4 regions of the Streptomyces sp. NPDC057694 genome follow, and region 3 is predicted to be linked to each of the others. Evidence: riboswitches for the same ligand, from Rfam matches in the RefSeq annotation. Region 3 holds a riboswitch; each other region holds the start of a gene.
What was found. Region 3 has a riboswitch for cyclic di-AMP ahead of ACFVDP_RS17810 (M23 family metallopeptidase). Riboswitches for the same ligand answer to the same signal wherever they lie in the genome.

Region 1: linked by a shared signal. The riboswitch ahead of ACFVDP_RS05985 (peptidoglycan DD-metalloendopeptidase family protein) and the one ahead of ACFVDP_RS17810 (M23 family metallopeptidase) in region 3 are both predicted to bind cyclic di-AMP.
Region 2: linked by a shared signal. The riboswitch ahead of ACFVDP_RS25025 (M23 family metallopeptidase) and the one ahead of ACFVDP_RS17810 (M23 family metallopeptidase) in region 3 are both predicted to bind cyclic di-AMP.
Region 4: linked by a shared signal. The riboswitch ahead of ACFVDP_RS11385 (NlpC/P60 family protein) and the one ahead of ACFVDP_RS17810 (M23 family metallopeptidase) in region 3 are both predicted to bind cyclic di-AMP.

What each region holds. Positions count from the first base shown of each region.
Region 1 is NZ_JBHVIX010000001.1:1,308,076-1,312,024, reverse strand. Features, by position in the region: gene ACFVDP_RS06005 (aspartate aminotransferase family protein) at 1-275, shown strand, start outside; gene ACFVDP_RS06000 (helix-turn-helix domain-containing protein) at 372-980, shown strand; gene ACFVDP_RS05995 (DUF6126 family protein) at 977-1,123, shown strand; gene ACFVDP_RS05990 (tyrosine-protein phosphatase) at 1,152-1,949, opposite strand; cyclic di-AMP (ydaO/yuaA leader) riboswitch at 2,301-2,500, shown strand; gene ACFVDP_RS05985 (peptidoglycan DD-metalloendopeptidase family protein) at 2,506-3,252, shown strand; gene ACFVDP_RS05980 (SGNH/GDSL hydrolase family protein) at 3,464-3,949, shown strand, end outside.
Region 2 is NZ_JBHVIX010000012.1:128,747-132,695, forward strand. Features, by position in the region: gene ACFVDP_RS25010 (GNAT family N-acetyltransferase) at 1-268, opposite strand, end outside; gene ACFVDP_RS25015 (HPr family phosphocarrier protein) at 469-750, shown strand; gene ACFVDP_RS25020 (GntR family transcriptional regulator) at 978-1,664, opposite strand; gene ACFVDP_RS25025 (M23 family metallopeptidase) at 1,898-2,686, opposite strand; cyclic di-AMP (ydaO/yuaA leader) riboswitch at 2,699-2,858, opposite strand; gene ACFVDP_RS25030 (M16 family metallopeptidase) at 3,111-3,949, opposite strand, start outside.
Region 3 is NZ_JBHVIX010000006.1:329,877-333,825, forward strand. Features, by position in the region: gene ACFVDP_RS17795 (alginate lyase family protein) at 1-49, shown strand, start outside; tRNA gene ACFVDP_RS17800 (tRNA-Met) at 97-170, shown strand; gene ACFVDP_RS17805 (PP2C family protein-serine/threonine phosphatase) at 327-1,436, shown strand; cyclic di-AMP (ydaO/yuaA leader) riboswitch at 1,652-1,788, shown strand; gene ACFVDP_RS17810 (M23 family metallopeptidase) at 1,800-2,837, shown strand; gene ACFVDP_RS17815 (aldo/keto reductase) at 2,972-3,925, shown strand; gene ACFVDP_RS17820 (PrsW family intramembrane metalloprotease) at 3,935-3,949, opposite strand, start outside.
Region 4 is NZ_JBHVIX010000003.1:337,228-341,176, reverse strand. Features, by position in the region: gene pcrA (DNA helicase PcrA) at 1-2,148, opposite strand, end outside; cyclic di-AMP (ydaO/yuaA leader) riboswitch at 2,492-2,658, shown strand; gene ACFVDP_RS11385 (NlpC/P60 family protein) at 2,666-3,850, shown strand; gene ACFVDP_RS11380 (hypothetical protein) at 3,868-3,949, opposite strand, start outside.

The sequences.
Region 1 (3,949 bases), on a different contig from region 3:
TGCGCAGCCGCTGGACCATGTTGCAGGCCGCGCGCAAGGGCCTGTTCGCGCAGATGGTCGTGGTGCCGCTGCTGCAGAAGCACCGGATCCTCACCCAGGTCTCCGGGGACCACCTCGAAGTCATCAAGCTGATCCCGCCGCTCGTCCTCGACGAGGCGGACGTCGACCGGTTCGTCGAGGCGTTCACCGCCGTCATGGACGACGCGCACGGCGGCGGCGGGCTGATGTGGGACTTCGGGAAGACTCTGGTGAAGCAGGCGGTCGCCATCCGCTGACGGGGGTTCCCGGACCAGGCGACGGGGACTCCCGGACTGTTTGCCTCTGGGGCAATAAATTTGCCTCTCGGGCAGGGCTCTGGCTGAATCGACGGTATGAGCCCTGCCGTCCCCGAGGAGCCTCCGGAGCCCCCGGAGCTGCCTGCCGTCGCGCCCCAGCTGCGCGCTCTGCGCCGCCGCGCCTCCCTCACCCTGGAGGCCGCGGCCCGCACGGCCGGCCTGTCGCCGGCCCACCTCTCCCGGCTGGAGACCGGACAGCGCCAGCCTTCGCTGCCGATGCTGCTCGCACTCGCCCGCACCTACGGTACGACGGTCTCCGAACTGCTGGGCGAGGCCCCCGCCGATCGCGACTCCGTCGTGCGCGCCGGATCCATGGAGGCGACCGAGGCGGGCGGCTGGACCTATGTCCAGGCCGGCGCCTCCGGCCGCGGGATGCAGGCGCTGCGCGTGCGGGTCCCGTACGGCGCCCAGGGCGACATCGTGCGCGTCCACCCCGGCGAGGAATGGCTCTACGTGCTCGAAGGGCGGCTGCGGCTGCGCCTGGGGGACACCGCCCACCGGCTCGGGCCGGGCGACAGCGCCCACTTCGACTCGCTCACCCCGCACCGCATCGCGGCCGCGGACAGCGGCGGGGCCGAGCTGCTCTTCGTCCACACCCTGCTGCAGAGCCCGACCACCGCACTGTGCCTGGGAGGCATGTCATGAGCGACGCACAGCGGCCCGGTGGCCGCGACATCGAGGACAAGCTGCCGCGCGGTCTCTGGGTGCGGATCGTGATCTACGTATTCGTGGGACACGCCTTCGCCGCGTTCGTCTACCTGCTGTTCACGCTGGGCGGGAACCGCTGAGGCGACCCCGCTCCGGGCTCCGGGCGGATCAGTCCACGAGCCGCTCGCGCAGCCGGTCGCGGTCGGCCTCGCTGAGCTTCAGGCCCTCCGCGAAGTAGCGGTCGGTGGTGCCCCACGTCTGCTCGATGGTGTCGAAGGCCGCGTGGAGGTACTCGGCGCGGGCGTCGAAGAGCGGTGAGAGCAGCTCCATGATCTCGGGGGAGTAGGCGTCGCCCGACCCGCTGCCCCGGCGGACCTTGTAGCGGCGGTGCTTCTCGTTCGACTTCAGGTAGTCCGCTTCGATGGCGTCCCGCTCGACGCCGACCGCGAGCAGCGTCACGGCGATCGACAGCCCCGCGCGGTCCTTGCCTGCCGCGCAGTGCATCAGGGCGGGCGTGCTGTCCTCGGCCATCGCGTGCAGCACCCGGCTGTGCTCGCCGGTGCGGTCGCCGATGATGGACCGGTACGAGGTGATCATGCGCTGCGCCCCTCGCCCGTCGGAGAGCAGGGCGCGCAGCTGGTCGAGGTCGCCGTCGCGGACCATCTTCCAGAACTCGGCGCCGTCGGCCGGGTCGGACAGTGGCAGATTCACATTGCGCACGCCGGGCAGCTCGACATCGGCGCCCTCCAGCTTCTGGTCCGCCGCGTTGCGGAAGTCGAAGACGGTGTGCAGGCCGAGGGAGGACAGGAACGTCGCGTCCTCGGCGGTGGCGTGCGCGAGGTGACCGCTGCGGAAGAGCACGCCGGGCCGCACCCGCCCGCCGTCCACGGTCGGCAGGCCGCCCACGTCGCGGAAGTTGCGCACTGCGGTCAGCTCGGGCTCGGTGGACGGGGCGTGCTGCGTCACGGGGGCTCCTCCGAATTCGGGCGCTCCGGCGCCGCTCGCCGGTGGGCCTGCACCTGACGATACGACATGGATTCCGCAGGCAACCATCCGTCTGTTATGTCCAGTTCTGGGTCAACTGTCCCTAAGTGAGCGGGGATTGTGGACGTCCGCGTGAGCGGGCTCATAGAGGTGACGGTGCGTGGTTGTTCTCGTGGCGGCCGGACGACGGAATTCCCGCAGGTATGGCGCTGGTAAAGGAGAAGAGGCGACAGAGGGTCACACAGAAATCTCTCAGATGATCAATGAAAGCCCCGGAATTCGAATTCGATGTTTGTCGCGGCCGGTTCCGCTGCCTTACGGTCACCCATCACACCGGACGGAACGCCTAATCCTGCCGCCGCCCGGAATTCCCACAACGACCCGTGACGGCAGGAGCGGGGGACCCACAGGCAGTACGCCGCCGAGGGATTTCCCGACGTGGCTCGGGGTGCAGCCGGTCTCCTTCCCGGGATCCGGCCGGACATCTCCAGTCCGAACCCGACAGCTCACCTCGCAGGCGACGGAGAGGAAAAGCGTCATGTCCGCACAGGCGAAGCACCGCCGTCCGAAGACCCGCCGCGCCACCCGCGCCGCCGCCCTCGCCACCGTCGGAGGAGCCGCGCTCGCGCTGCCCCTCATCGGCGCCACCGGAGCGCAGGCCGCCGACTCCGGCACCACCACGTACACCGTGAAGTCCGGCGACACCCTGGCGAAGATCGCCCAGAGCCAGGGCGTCGACGGCGGCTGGAAGCAGCTCTACCAGGACAACAAGAGCGTCATCGGCGCCAACGCGTCCCTGATCACGCCCGGCACCAAGCTCACCGTCGGCGGCGCGAGCGGTACGTCCACCACGGCCACCCAGGCGAGCGACACCTCGGGCAGCGGCTACGTGAAGCCGGTCGAGGGGTCCATCGGCACCCAGTACCACTCGTCCGGCGCCATGTGGTCCAGCGGCTACCACACCGGCACCGACTTCATCGTCTCCACCGGCACCTCGGTCAAGGCCGTCAGCAACGGCACCGTCGTCTCGGCGGGCGACGGCGGCGCGTACGGCAACCAGATCGTCATCAAGAACGCCGACGGCTACTACTCCCAGTACGCCCACCTGTCCTCGGTCGGCGTCTCCGCGGGCCAGACGGTCACGGCAGGTCAGCAGATCGGGCTCTCCGGCGCGACCGGCAACGTCACCGGACCGCACCTGCACTTCGAGATCCGCACGACCGCGAGCTACGGCTCGGACGTCGACCCGGTCGCCTACCTGCGCAGCCACGGCGTCACCCTCTGACCTGCGGCACATCTCACGCGACACACGCGTCACACCCGGCTCCCAGATATTCCCTGGGGGCCGGGTGTGTTTTGTCACCACTCGTCAACCCCTGGTTACGGTCGCGTAGGTCACACCTCGGGGTGAAAGATGTGTGGTCGTGGCAAACGAATCGAGAGCACTCACGGACGCAGCGGACCCGGCCGAGACGACGGACACGCACGGCGGCGGCCTGATCCGCTCGTACGCCGCGGTGGGGGACAGCTTCACCGAGGGCGTCGGGGATCCCGGCCCCGACGGGACCTTCGTCGGCTGGGCCGACCGGCTCGCCGTCCTCCTGGACGACCGGGCCCCCGAGGACACCTTCCAGTACGCGAACCTCGCCGTGCGCGGCAAGCTCCTCGACCAGGTCGTCGAGGACCAGATCCCGCGCGCCGTCGAGCTCGCCCCGGACCTGGTGACCTTCGTCGCCGGCGGCAACGACATCATCCGGCCCGGCACCGACCCGGACGACGTGGCCGAGCGCTTCGAGAAGGCCGTGGCCCGGCTCAGCGGGGCCGCGGGCACCGTCATGGTCGCCACCGGCTTCGACACCCGTGACGTCGCCGTCCTCAAGCATCTGCGCGGCAAGATCGCCACGTACAACATGCATGTGCGGGCCATTGCCGACCGGTACGGCTGCGCGATGCTCGACCTGTGGTCGCTCAAGTCCATCCAG
Region 2 (3,949 bases), on a different contig from region 3:
TGAACTCGCCGCCCACGGTGGCGGCGAGACCGACCCGGTCCACGTAGTCGTGATGGGTGAAGCGGTGCACGTCCTTGGCGGACAGGCGCGGGTAGGGCGCGAAGAAGCGGTAGTACTTCGACTCGTCCGAGACCTGCTCGTAGAAGCTGGTCAGCCGCTCGGCGTCCGCGGTGGTGATGGGCCTGATCCGGGCGGTGCCGCCGTCGCGCAGCACCACGTCGGCCTCCCAGTGGGCGGGGTAGGCGTGCCGGTCCGACGGGGTCTCCATGCCGCAAGGGTAGGGCCGAGCACCGACAGACGGAGGGGGCGCGTGTCGCCGTCTTACGGGTCGCGGCCCGCGCGCGTGGGAGGCAGGCTGAAGGAGGCCGAAGGGCCGTGCGCGTACGGGACGTGGGTCCGCGTCGAGCACGGACCACGGTGTGTGAGAATGGTCTAGACAACTGTGAGACACCTGAAGGGCAGCATCACATGGCTGAGCGCCGCGTCAACGTCGGCTGGGCCGAGGGCCTCCACGCCCGTCCCGCCTCCATCTTCGTCCGCGCGGCCACGGCGGCCGGCGTCCCCGTGACGATCGCCAAGGCCGACGGCAACCCCGTCAACGCCGCCTCCATGCTCGCGGTGCTGGGCCTGGGCGCCCAGGGCGGCGAGGAGATCGTGCTGGCCTCCGACGCCGAGGGCGCGGACGCCGCGCTCGACCGTCTGGCCAAGCTGGTCGCCGAGGGGCTCGAGGAGCTTCCCGAGACCGTCTGACCCCACAGCGTCTTTCGACGGAGCCGCGCGTTTCCCCCCGGAGCGCGCGGCTCCGTCGTTTTTTGTCTCGACGGCACTGTGCACCCTTTTACCGCTCGACGGAATTTCCGCACCCCGGAAAGCGCAGGGGAAATCAACGGCGCCGAATGCGGCACTAAAAAGGGCAGCGGAAAACAGGTCGCGACCCATTCCGCGAATTGTGTACTTCTTTGTATACGGTGCCCCTGTTAATGCTGGAGCCCCGCCGTGTTTACGGGATGTTGCGAAGTCCTCACACGCTCGCCCGCGCGCGGGACGCGCAGTCGGTGCGCCGCCGTCGCGCGCTCGGCGTGCTGGGCCGTCAGGACGCGGGCCCGCTCGGCGTCACCGCGGGCCACGGCGTCGACGATGGCACCGTGCTCGGACCAGGATTCGGCGGGCCGGCCCGGGGTCTCGACCGCGTACATCCATGCGATCTTGTGCCGCAGCTGGGTGAGCAGGGTGATCAGTCCGGGGCTGCCGGAGGCCTGCGCGAGCGTCTCGTGGAACCAGCTGCCCAGCGAGCGCAGGTCCTCGCTCTGCCCCCGCCTGGAGCGCTCCTGCCCCAGCCTGACCAGGCCGCGCAGCACTTTGAGGTGGGCTTCGGTGCGGCGCTGGGCCGCGCGGGCCGCACCCAGCGGTTCGAGCAGCATGCGGATCTCCAGGAGGTCGGCGGCCTCCTGCTCGGTGGGCTCGGCGACGCAGGCGCCCGCGTGCCGCCGCGTGACGACGAACCCTTCCGCCTCCAGGGTGCGCAGCGCCTCACGGACCGGGACGCGCGAGACACCGTAGCGCCGCGCGAGCAGCTCCTCGGTGAGCCTGCCGCCGCGCTCGTAGACACCCGCGACGATGTCGTCACGGATCGCCGTGCATACCGAGTGCGCGGGAATGCGCATGACCCGACCTCCGCCTTAATCCCCGCGAAACGCGGTCGATTGACGCCCGTACAAGCACGATTGACGTCCGGTCAGCGCGCTTGCCCAACGACTCTATTCCACCGCGCTTGAATTTCCGACGGCAGCCCGGAATCCAGGGATATTTTTTGGACACCGGCGGTCTGCTCAGGACAGGCAACGCGAAAGCCCCGGCTCGGCGAGCCGGGGCTTTCGGGCGATGCTGCGGGAGTGCGTCAGACGTTCACGCCGTGCGAGCGCAGGTACGCGACGGGGTCGATGTCCGAGCCGTAGTCGGGGCCGGTGCGGGCCTCGAAGTGGAGGTGCGGGCCCGTCGCGTTGCCGGTGGCGCCGGAGAGGGCTATCTGCTGGCCCGGGGTGACCGACTGGCCGACCGAGACTCCGATGGACGACAGGTGACCGTACTGGGTGTACGTACCGTCGTTCATCTTGATGACGATGTTGTTGCCGTAGGCGCCGCCCCAGCCGGCCTCGACGACGGTGCCGGAGCCCACGGCGTGGACCGCGGTGCCGCTGGCGGCGTGGAAGTCGATGCCCGTGTGGCTGCCGGAGGACCACAGGCCGCTGCTCGCCTTGTAGGCGGTGGAGACGTACGAGCCGGAGATGGGCGCCACGAAGGAGTTGAGGCGCTTGCGCTCGGCCTCACGGGCGGCGCGCTCCTTGGCCTCGCGCTCCTTCTTGGCCTTCTCCTCGGCCTTGCGCTTGGCCTCCTCGGCCCGCTTCTTGGCCTCGGCCTCCGCCTTCTCCTTGGCGGCGGCCGCGTCGGCGGCCTTCTTCTGGGCGGTGGCCTGGGCGTCGATCTGGTCGGCGAGGGAGTCGCCGATGGAGATGGCCTGCGTCAGGTTGTTCTGCTCTGGGGCCGCGGTGTCCGCGGCGAGCGCGGGGGCGGCGAGGCCTCCGACGACACCGGTCGTGGTGAGCGCGGCGACACTCGCGACCTGCGCGGTGGTACGCGTGATGCGGCTCGGACGACGGTGCTTCCCGGTGGCACGGGTGAACGCCATGAAGAGGCTGATCCTTTCCTTCCCTCTCGCCTACCGGGTTAGCTGACGGGTTCGGAGCAGGAAGGTCTCCTACGGGCCACTCCTTGCGGGAGGGGTCCGATTCACCCCAGGGACTGCGGTGGGTCCCCGGCTCCCCTGGCTCGCGCCATGGGGGACTCGGCGATGGCTGCCCGGTGACGCGGGCGCGGCACGGGTGCGGCGGACAGCCGGACCGACGCTAAGCGGGACATCTTTTAATCAACAAACGGATCCCGGCTTTTGTCGCGCATGCCACAGGGCAGACAGGCAACCTCCGCACCATTTCGGACATTTACGAAGCGTGGCGATCGCGTTTGCGTACGTGAGCGACATCACGGACACGACGGAGCCCCGGTGACCTCGCGGTCACCGGGGCTCCGAGGCGGTGCGGCTCGACGTGTCCCGATCAGCCGGAGACCACGGTCACTTCACCGATGCCGAGCGCCCTGACCGGCTCCTCGATCTGCGCGGCGTCGCCCACGAGGATCGTCACCAGGCGGTCCGCCGGGAAGGCGTTCACGACCGCCGCCGTGGCTTCCACGGTGCCCGTGTCGGCGAGCTGGCGGTACAGGCGGGCCTGGAAGTCGTCGGGCAGGTGCTGCTCGACCTGGTCGGCGAGGGTTCCCGCGACGTTCGCGGCGGTCTCGAACTTGAGGGGAGCCACCCCCACCAGGTTCTGCACGGCCGTGTCCCGTTCGGCGTCCGTCAGTCCCTCGGCGGCCAGCGTGCGCAGCACCTTCCACAGGTCGTCGAGCGCGGGACCGGTGTTCGGGGTGTCCACGGAACCGCTGATGGCGAGCATCGCGGCGCCCGTCCCGTCCGGCGCCGAGCGCAGCACCTGCGCGAAGGACCGCACCCCGTAGGTGTAGCCCTTCTCCTCGCGCAGGACGCGGTCCAGGCGCGAGGTGAGGGTGCCGCCCAGGCAGTACGTGCCGAGGATCTGCGCAGCCCACACCCGGTCGTGCTTGTCGGGTCCGATGCGGCCGATCAGCAATTGCGTCTGCACCGCGCCCGGACGGTCCACGATGACGACGCGGCCGGTGTCGTCGGCCGTGACGGGCGGGACGGGACGCGCCTCCGCGGTGTTCCCGGTCCAGGCGCCGAGCGTGTCGGCGAGCAGGCCGTCGAGGTCGACGCCCGTGAGGTCACCGACCACCACGGCGGTGGCGGTGGCCGGGCGTACGTGCTTCTCGTAGAAGGCGCGCACGGCCGCCGCGTCGATGGCGGCGACGGTCTCCTCGGTGC
Region 3 (3,949 bases):
CGACCTCTTCGTGGCCTGGGAAACCCTGACCCACGCGAGCGCCGCGTAGCCGATTCGCGTTCTCGTCCCCCGATGGCGTAGAGTCAGGTTTACCGACGCGGGGTGGAGCAGCTCGGTAGCTCGCTGGGCTCATAACCCAGAGGTCGCAGGTTCAAATCCTGTCCCCGCTACTGAAGGCCGAGGCCGGAATCTCATCGAGATTCCGGCCTCGGTTCTTTTGCGCGTCCGCCACCCGTACGGCCCACACCAGGTCGCCTCCGCCGCGCTCCGCGGGAACCCTTGACGAGACGCCGGAAACCGGGCGCGGACGTGGCAGGAGACGAACGGTGGGGAAGCGCGGAGGGCGGCACAGATCGGTGGCGGACAGCGTCGGCACCCGGTGGTTCCTGCGCGTGCTGCCGGTTCTGCTGATCGTGGGCGGCGCCTGCTACGAGTACGTCACGCCCTCCGGCTTCTCCGGGGCTCCGCTGTTCAGCGCGGCGCCCCTGGTCGCCGCCCCGTTCTTCCCGCTGCGCAGCACGATCCTGGCCGGGCTCGGGTCGATCCTCGCCATCCTCGTCGTGCACTTCAGATACACCCAGCGGGTCGGCACCGACATCGTCACCGAGATGGCCACCGTGGCGACCGTCTGCGTGCTCGCCTGCTTCATCAACCAGATCGTGCGGCGCAGCAACGAACAGCTGGACTCCGCCCGGCGGATCGCGCAGGCCGCCCAGTTCGCCGTCCTGCCCGAACCGGCCGACCGGATCGGCGGCCTCGCCATCGCCGCGCGCTACGAGGCCGCGCAGGCCGGCGCCTTCATCGGCGGTGACCTGTACGCCGTCCAGGACACCCCGCACGGGGTGCGCATCGTCGTCGGTGACGTCCGGGGCAAGGGCATGGGCGCGGTCTCCGCCGTCGCCGTCGTCATCGGGGCGTTCCGGGAGGCCGCCGAGCAGGAGGGCAGCCTGGAGGCGGTCGCCCTGCGCCTGGAGCGGGCCCTGGCCCGCGAGGGCACCCGGCGCGACGGCATCGACGACTTCGAGGGCTTCACCACCGCGGTGCTCGCCGAGATCCCGCACGGCGACTCCCGCGTCCGCGTCGTCAACCGCGGCCACCCCGAGCCGATCCTGCTGCTCGACGACGGCACCGTACACATGATCCCGATCGTCGACGGCGTGGGGGCGCTGCCGCTCGGGATGGGGGAGCTGGGGTCCTGGCCGGACCGGGTCGCCGAGGCCGAGTTCCCGGCGGGGGCGACGCTGCTGCTCTACACCGACGGGCTCTCCGAGGCGCGGGACGCCGCGGGCGTCTTCTACGATCCGGCGGCCCGGCTGTCGGGGCGGATCTTCCCCGGGCCCGAGGAACTCCTCCTCTCCCTCGCCGCCGAGGTGCGCGCGCACACCGGGGGCGGCGCGACGGACGACATGGCGCTCCTCGCCGTACGGCGGCCGTGACTCTCCGCAGATGCCGCGGATAACAATTGACGAACCGTCAGAAACGTGGCCGGTTCACACCGTCGGTCAAGTCGACCCGTTCCGCCCGGCCTTGACCCGTTAAATCCCGGGCCAGGACGTGAACGATCAGTAGGAAGAGCTTGGAATTACTGTCGGCTGTCTATTAACGTTCGATAACGCAGCGCGGTCGTCCCAGCCGTCACCAGCGATGGCTCCGCGCGCACGCGCTTAATCCCGCAAGGGAGCCGGGGAACCACCAACTTGGGGTGAATCGGGCATCTTTTGGTGCTCGTAGGAGACCTTCCTGCTCCGAACCCGTCAGCTAACCCGGTAGGCGAGAAGGAAGGAAAGGAGAGCGCCCCCGTGGCGTCGAACCGGCCTGCCCCCGAGTTCTCCTCATTGAAGGATCCGTCGAACGACGCGTTCGGCCCCCAGCCGGAGAGCTGGGAGGAGTGGAACCCCACCGAGGAGTCCGTCCGCCCCGTCCGCGGCAGGCACCGCGTGGCCCGCCAGCGCGGCGGCCTCGCACGCAGCTCCACCGTTCTCGGCGTCGGCGTGATCGCCGCCGTCGGCGCGGGCGGCATCGCCACCGCGCAGGGCGGCAAGCCCGCCGTCCACATCTCCATGCCGGACCTCTCGGCCGTGAAGGACTCGCTGCCCGCGGCCAAGTCGCTGCCCGGCGTCGGCGCGCTCATATCCGACGGCTCCGACAGCTCCGACTCCGGCGCCGCCGCCACCCCGCTCACCACGGTCGGCAACGGCACGTCGGACGCGGGCGAGGCGCTGCGCACCCGGATCCTGGCCCAGGCCGAGACCCAGCAGGACGCCGCCGACGCCGCCGCGAAGAAGGAGGCCGAGGAGGCCGCCGCCAAGAAGGCCGCCGACGAGGCCGTCGCGAAGAAGGAGGCGGCCGACAAGAAGGAGGCCGCCGCCAAGAAGAAGGCGGAGGAAGAGGCCAAGAAGAAGGCCGAGGCCGAGCGCCTCGCCAAGCTGGCCAAGAGCTTCAAGCTCCCCGTCGCCTCCTACACGATCACCGGCACCTTCGGGCAGCCCGGCGCCATGTGGTCCTCCGGCTATCACACGGGCCTGGACTTCGCCGCTTCCACAGGTACCCCGATCTACGCCGTCCACTCCGGCACCGTCACCGAGGCCGGCTGGGCGGGCGCGTACGGCTACCGCACGGTCATCACCCTCGACGACGGCACCGAGCTGTGGTTCTGCCACCAGTCGTCGATCAATGTCAGCGCCGGCCAGAAGGTCACCACCGGCGATGTCATCGGCCGTGTCGGCGCCACCGGCAACGTCACAGGCCCCCACCTCCACCTGGAGGTCCACCCCGGCGGGGACGCCACCGGCATCGACCCGGCCGCCTGGCTGCGCGAGCGGGGCCTGACGCCCTGAGGGGCCTTCTCCGAGAACTCCGGCGGTCCTGGCGGCAACCCCCCGACGCCAGGGCTGCCGGTTTTGCCTGCCCTTGAGACGCGTACCGCCGTCCCCACGGAATTCCATGCTCCGGAAGGGTGTTGGACTGGAGCATGACTTCTTCCGTACTTCGCCCCCTCGGCTCCTCCGGCCTCGACGTCTTCCCGCTCTGCCTCGGCGGCAACGTCTTCGGCTTCACCGCCGACGAGGCCGCCAGCTTCGAGGTGCTCGACGCCTATGTCGCGGGCGGCGGCAACTTCATCGACACCGCCGACTCGTACTCGTCCTGGGCGCCGGGCAACAAGGGCGGTGAGTCCGAGACCCTCATCGGCCGGTGGGCCAAGGCGCGCGGCCGGCGCGACGACGTCGTCATCGCCACCAAGGTCGGCCGCCACCCCGACTTCCCCGGCCTGCGCGGCGACAACATCAAGGCCGCCGCCGACGCCTCGCTGCGCCGCCTCGACACCGACTACATCGACCTCTACTACACGCACTTCGACGACGACGAGACGATCCCGGTCGACGAGATCATCGGCGCGCTCGACGAGCTGGTGAAGGCGGGCAAGGTGCGGCACATCGCCGTCTCCAACATCTCGCCGGAGCGGCTCCAGGAGTCGCTGGACTTCTCCGACCGCGAGGGCCTGGCCCGTTACGTGGCCATCCAGCCGCACTACAACCTCGTCTCGCGCGACACCTACGAGGGCGCCCGCCAGGACATCGCCTCCCGCGCGGGCCTGGGCGCCGCCCCGTACTGGTCGCTGGCCTCCGGCTTCCTCACCGGCAAGTACCGGTCCGGCGTGAGCGTCGACAGCGTCCGCGCCGACAAGGCCGGCCCCCATCTGGAGACCGAGCGCGGCCAGAAGGTCCTCGTGGCGCTCGACGAGGTCGCGCAGGCGCACAACGCCGAGGTCGCCACCGTCGCCCTCGCCTGGCTCGCCTCCCGGCCCACCGTCACCGCCCCGATCGCCTCCGCGCGCACCGCCGCGCAGCTGCCGGCGCTGATGGCCGTCGCCGAGCTGGAGCTGACGGAGGCCGAGCTGGCGCGGCTGACCGAGGCGTCGGCCTAGGGTGCGCAGCTAATACCGGTACGG
Region 4 (3,949 bases), on a different contig from region 3:
CGGCGGGTTGTACGAGGGCTGGCCCCAGGCGCTGCGCATCGTGGACCGGGTCAGGTACAGCCGCTCCCGCGCGCGCGTGATGCCCACATAGGCGAGCCGGCGCTCCTCCTCCAGCTCCTTGGCCTGGCCGAGCGAGCGCATGTGCGGGAAGACGCCGTCCTCCAGGCCCGTCAGGAAGACCACCGGGAATTCCAGGCCCTTGGCGGTGTGCAGGGTCATCAGGGTGATGACGCCGCTGCCGTCGTCGTCCTCGTCGGGGATCTGGTCGGAGTCGGCGACGAGCGCGACCCGCTCCAGGAAGTCGGAGAGCGTGCCGCCGGAGACCGGGGCCTCCACGCCGTCGTCCTGCGCGCCCTCGTCCGAGGCGGCCAGCTCCTGCTCGAACTCCAGGGCCACGGCGGCGAGTTCCTGAAGGTTCTCGATGCGGGTCTCGTCCTGCGGGTCGGTGGAGGCCTGGAGCTCGGCGAGGTACCCGGTGCGCTCGAGGACCGCCTCCAGGACCGTCGCCGGACCGGCGCCCGACTCGACGATCGTGCGCAGGTCCTCCATGAGCGTGTTGAACCGCTTCACCGCGTTCGTCGAGCGGGCCGCCATGCCGTACGCCTCGTCGACGCGGCGCAGCGCCTGCGGGAAGCTGATCTTCTCGCGCAGCGACAGCGCGTCGATCATCGCCTCGGCGCGGTCGCCGATGCCGCGCTTCGGCACGTTCAGGATCCGGCGCAGCGGGACCGAGTCCTCCGGGTTGGAGAGCACCCGCAGATAGGCCAGGACGTCCCTGACCTCCTTGCGCTCGTAGAAGCGGACGCCGCCGACGACCTTGTAGGGCAGTCCTACGCGGATGAAGATCTCTTCGAAGACACGGGACTGCGCGTTCGTCCGGTAGAAGACGGCGACGTCGCCGGCCCGGGCGTCGCCCGCGTCCGTGAGGCGGTCGATCTCGTCGGCGATGAACTGGGCCTCGTCGTGCTCGGTGTCCGCGACGTAGCCGGTGATCTGGGCGCCCGCTCCCGCGTTCGTCCACAGGTTCTTCGGGCGGCGCGACTCGTTGCGCTCGATGACCGCGTTGGCCGCGGAGAGGATCGTCTGCGTGGAGCGGTAGTTCTGCTCCAGCATGATCGTCGTCGCGTCCGCGTAGTCCTCCTCGAAGTCGAGGATGTTGCGGATCGTGGCGCCGCGGAAGGCGTAGATCGACTGGTCGGCGTCACCGACGACGCACAGCTCGGCCGGGTCGCTGTCGGCCGGGCCCACCAGCTCCTTGACCAGCGCGTACTGCGCGTGGTTGGTGTCCTGGTACTCGTCGACCATGACGTGGCGGAAGCGGCGGTGGTAGTGCTCCGCGACGTCGGGGAACGCACGCAGCAGGTTCACCGTCGTCATGATCAGGTCGTCGAAGTCCAGCGCGTTCGCCTCGCGGAGGCGGGACTGGTACATCGCGTAGGCCTGGGCGAGGGTCTTCTCGAAGCCGTCGGCCGCCGTGCTCGCGAAGTCCTCCTCGTCGATCAGCTCGTTCTTCAGGTTGCTGATCTTCGCGCTGAAGGACTTCGGCGGGAACTTCTTCGGGTCCAGGTCCAGGTCGCGGCAGACGAGCGCCATGAGGCGCTTGCTGTCGGCCGCGTCGTAGATCGAGAAGGAGGACGTGAAGCCCAGCTTCTTGCTCTCCCGGCGCAGGATGCGCACGCAGGCGCTGTGGAAGGTCGACACCCACATCGCGTTGGCCCGCGGGCCGACGAGGGCCTCGACGCGCTCCTTCATCTCGCCCGCGGCCTTGTTCGTGAACGTGATCGCGAGGATCTGGCCCGGGTGGACGCCGCGCTCGGCGAGCAGGTACGCGATGCGGTGCGTCAGGACGCGGGTCTTGCCGGAGCCGGCGCCCGCGACGATGAGCAGGGGCGAGCCGCCGTGGACGACGGCCGCCCGCTGATTCTCGTTCAACCCCTCCAGGAGGGATTCCGCGTCGACGGCCGGGCGCGGGGCGCCGTCCCGGTAGTACGCGTCCCTGGCCGGTGGCACGTCGAACTTCCCGCCGAACAGATCGTCCGGGATCGGCTCCGGCGCGCTGTCGTGGGCGGGGTCCTCGGGCGGCGGCGGGGGCTGCTCCGCGCCGCTCTGGAGGCTGGCCAGGAAACTGTCGTCAAAGAGGCTGCTCATCGCCGTACGAGTCTAGGCCGCCCCACTGACAGAGCGCCGCCGCCTTTGCGATACCGGGCCTCCGCCGCCGTGCGGGAGCGCGGACGCGGCGTGTTCCGCATGACGCAGATCACTCGCCGCTCCCCCGGCCGCGGATCATGCCGCCACATCGGCACACAGCCGGATAAACAGACCGAGAACCGATCAAGAAATGGACGCGCGGCACCCCTCGGGTCCCCCGACCGCAGCAAGGTCACGAAAATGTATCGGGCATATCGCACATCAACCTTCACAGCAGCAACACGAGTTGGCTACCGTGCTGCGCGGGCCGTCCGTCCCCCCGCCCGCGATCGTCGCGGCGAGCGGGCAGCCCCCGCTGAGTTCCGTACGCCGTGAGGCAGGGAACCGGGGACCCACCGACCTTGGGGTGAATCGGCTCGACGGCCCGGCAGTACCGGGCGGTGGAGCGTAGGGCGACCTTCCTGGCCCGAACCCGACAGCTAACCCGGTAGGCGGATGACGGAAGGAGTCGCCAGCCTTGGCGTCGCACCGCAAGCCGCGCAACCGGTCCCGACTCGCCGGCGGTCTTCGCACGACCCCCGCGATCGGCATCACCACCGCCGCCCTCACCTCTGTCGCCCTGCTCTCGCAGACGGCGCAGGCCGCTCCCGCGCAGCCGGACCGGCCGAGCCTGGAAGAGGTCCAGAAGAAGGTCGACACCCTGTACCGCCAGGCCGAGGTCGCCACGCAGAAGTACAACGCGGCCAAGGAGCAGACCACCGGCAAGAAGCAGCAGGTCGACCGGCTCCTCGACGACATCGCGCAGCGCACCGAGAAGATGAACAAGGCCCGCCAGGAACTGGGCCGGTACGCCGCCGAGCAGTACCGCTCGGGCGGGATGAGCGACACCGCGACGATGTTCCTCGCCGACAACCCCGAGGACTACTTCGCGCAGGACCAACTGCTCAGCCGGATGACGAACGAGCAGAAGAAGGCCGTCGACGACTTCCAGGACGAGCAGCGCAAGACGGCGAAGAAGCGCACCGAGGCGCAGGAGAACCTGCGCCAGCTCGCCGGTTCTCAGGAGGAGCTGCAGAGCTCCAAGGAAGCCGTGCAGACGAAGCTGTCCGACGCGCGGCAGCTGCTCTCCAAGCTGACCGCCGAGGAGAAGGCGCGGCTCGCGCGGATCGAGAAGGCCAAGGAGGAGGCGGCCCGGAAGAAGGCTGCCGAGCTGGCGCAGCAGCAGAAGGAGGCCGAGGCCGCCAAGCAGAAGGCGGCCGAGGAGAAGGCCGCCCAGGAGGGCGCGTCGGGCTCCGGCTCGACGGGGTCGTCATCGGGGTCGTCCGGTTCGTCGTCCGGCTACGCCGCCAAGGCCGCGCAGGCCCTCGCCTTCGCCAAGGCCCAGGAGGGCAAGCCGTACGTGTGGGGCGCCACGGGCCCCGACTCCTACGACTGCTCGGGCCTGACCCAGGCCGCCTGGAAGGCCGCCGGCATCACGCTGCCGCGCACCACCTGGGACCAGGTCGAGGTCGGCACGACGGTCTCGCTCTCCGACATCCAGCCCGGCGACCTGGTGTTCTTCTACGACGACATCAGCCACGTCGGCCTCTACCTCGGCGACGGGATGATGATCCACGCCCCGAAGCCGGGCGCGTACGTGCGCGAGGAGTCCATCTACTACGACGGCACCTCGTCGATCCACAGCGTGGTGCGCCCCGCCTGAGCGGAGCCCGGACCGTCTCAGGTCCAGAGCACCGCGATGAAGATGTTCGCGACGGTGAGCGCGCCGACCGTCGCGAACAGGCCCTTCTCGGCCTTCTCC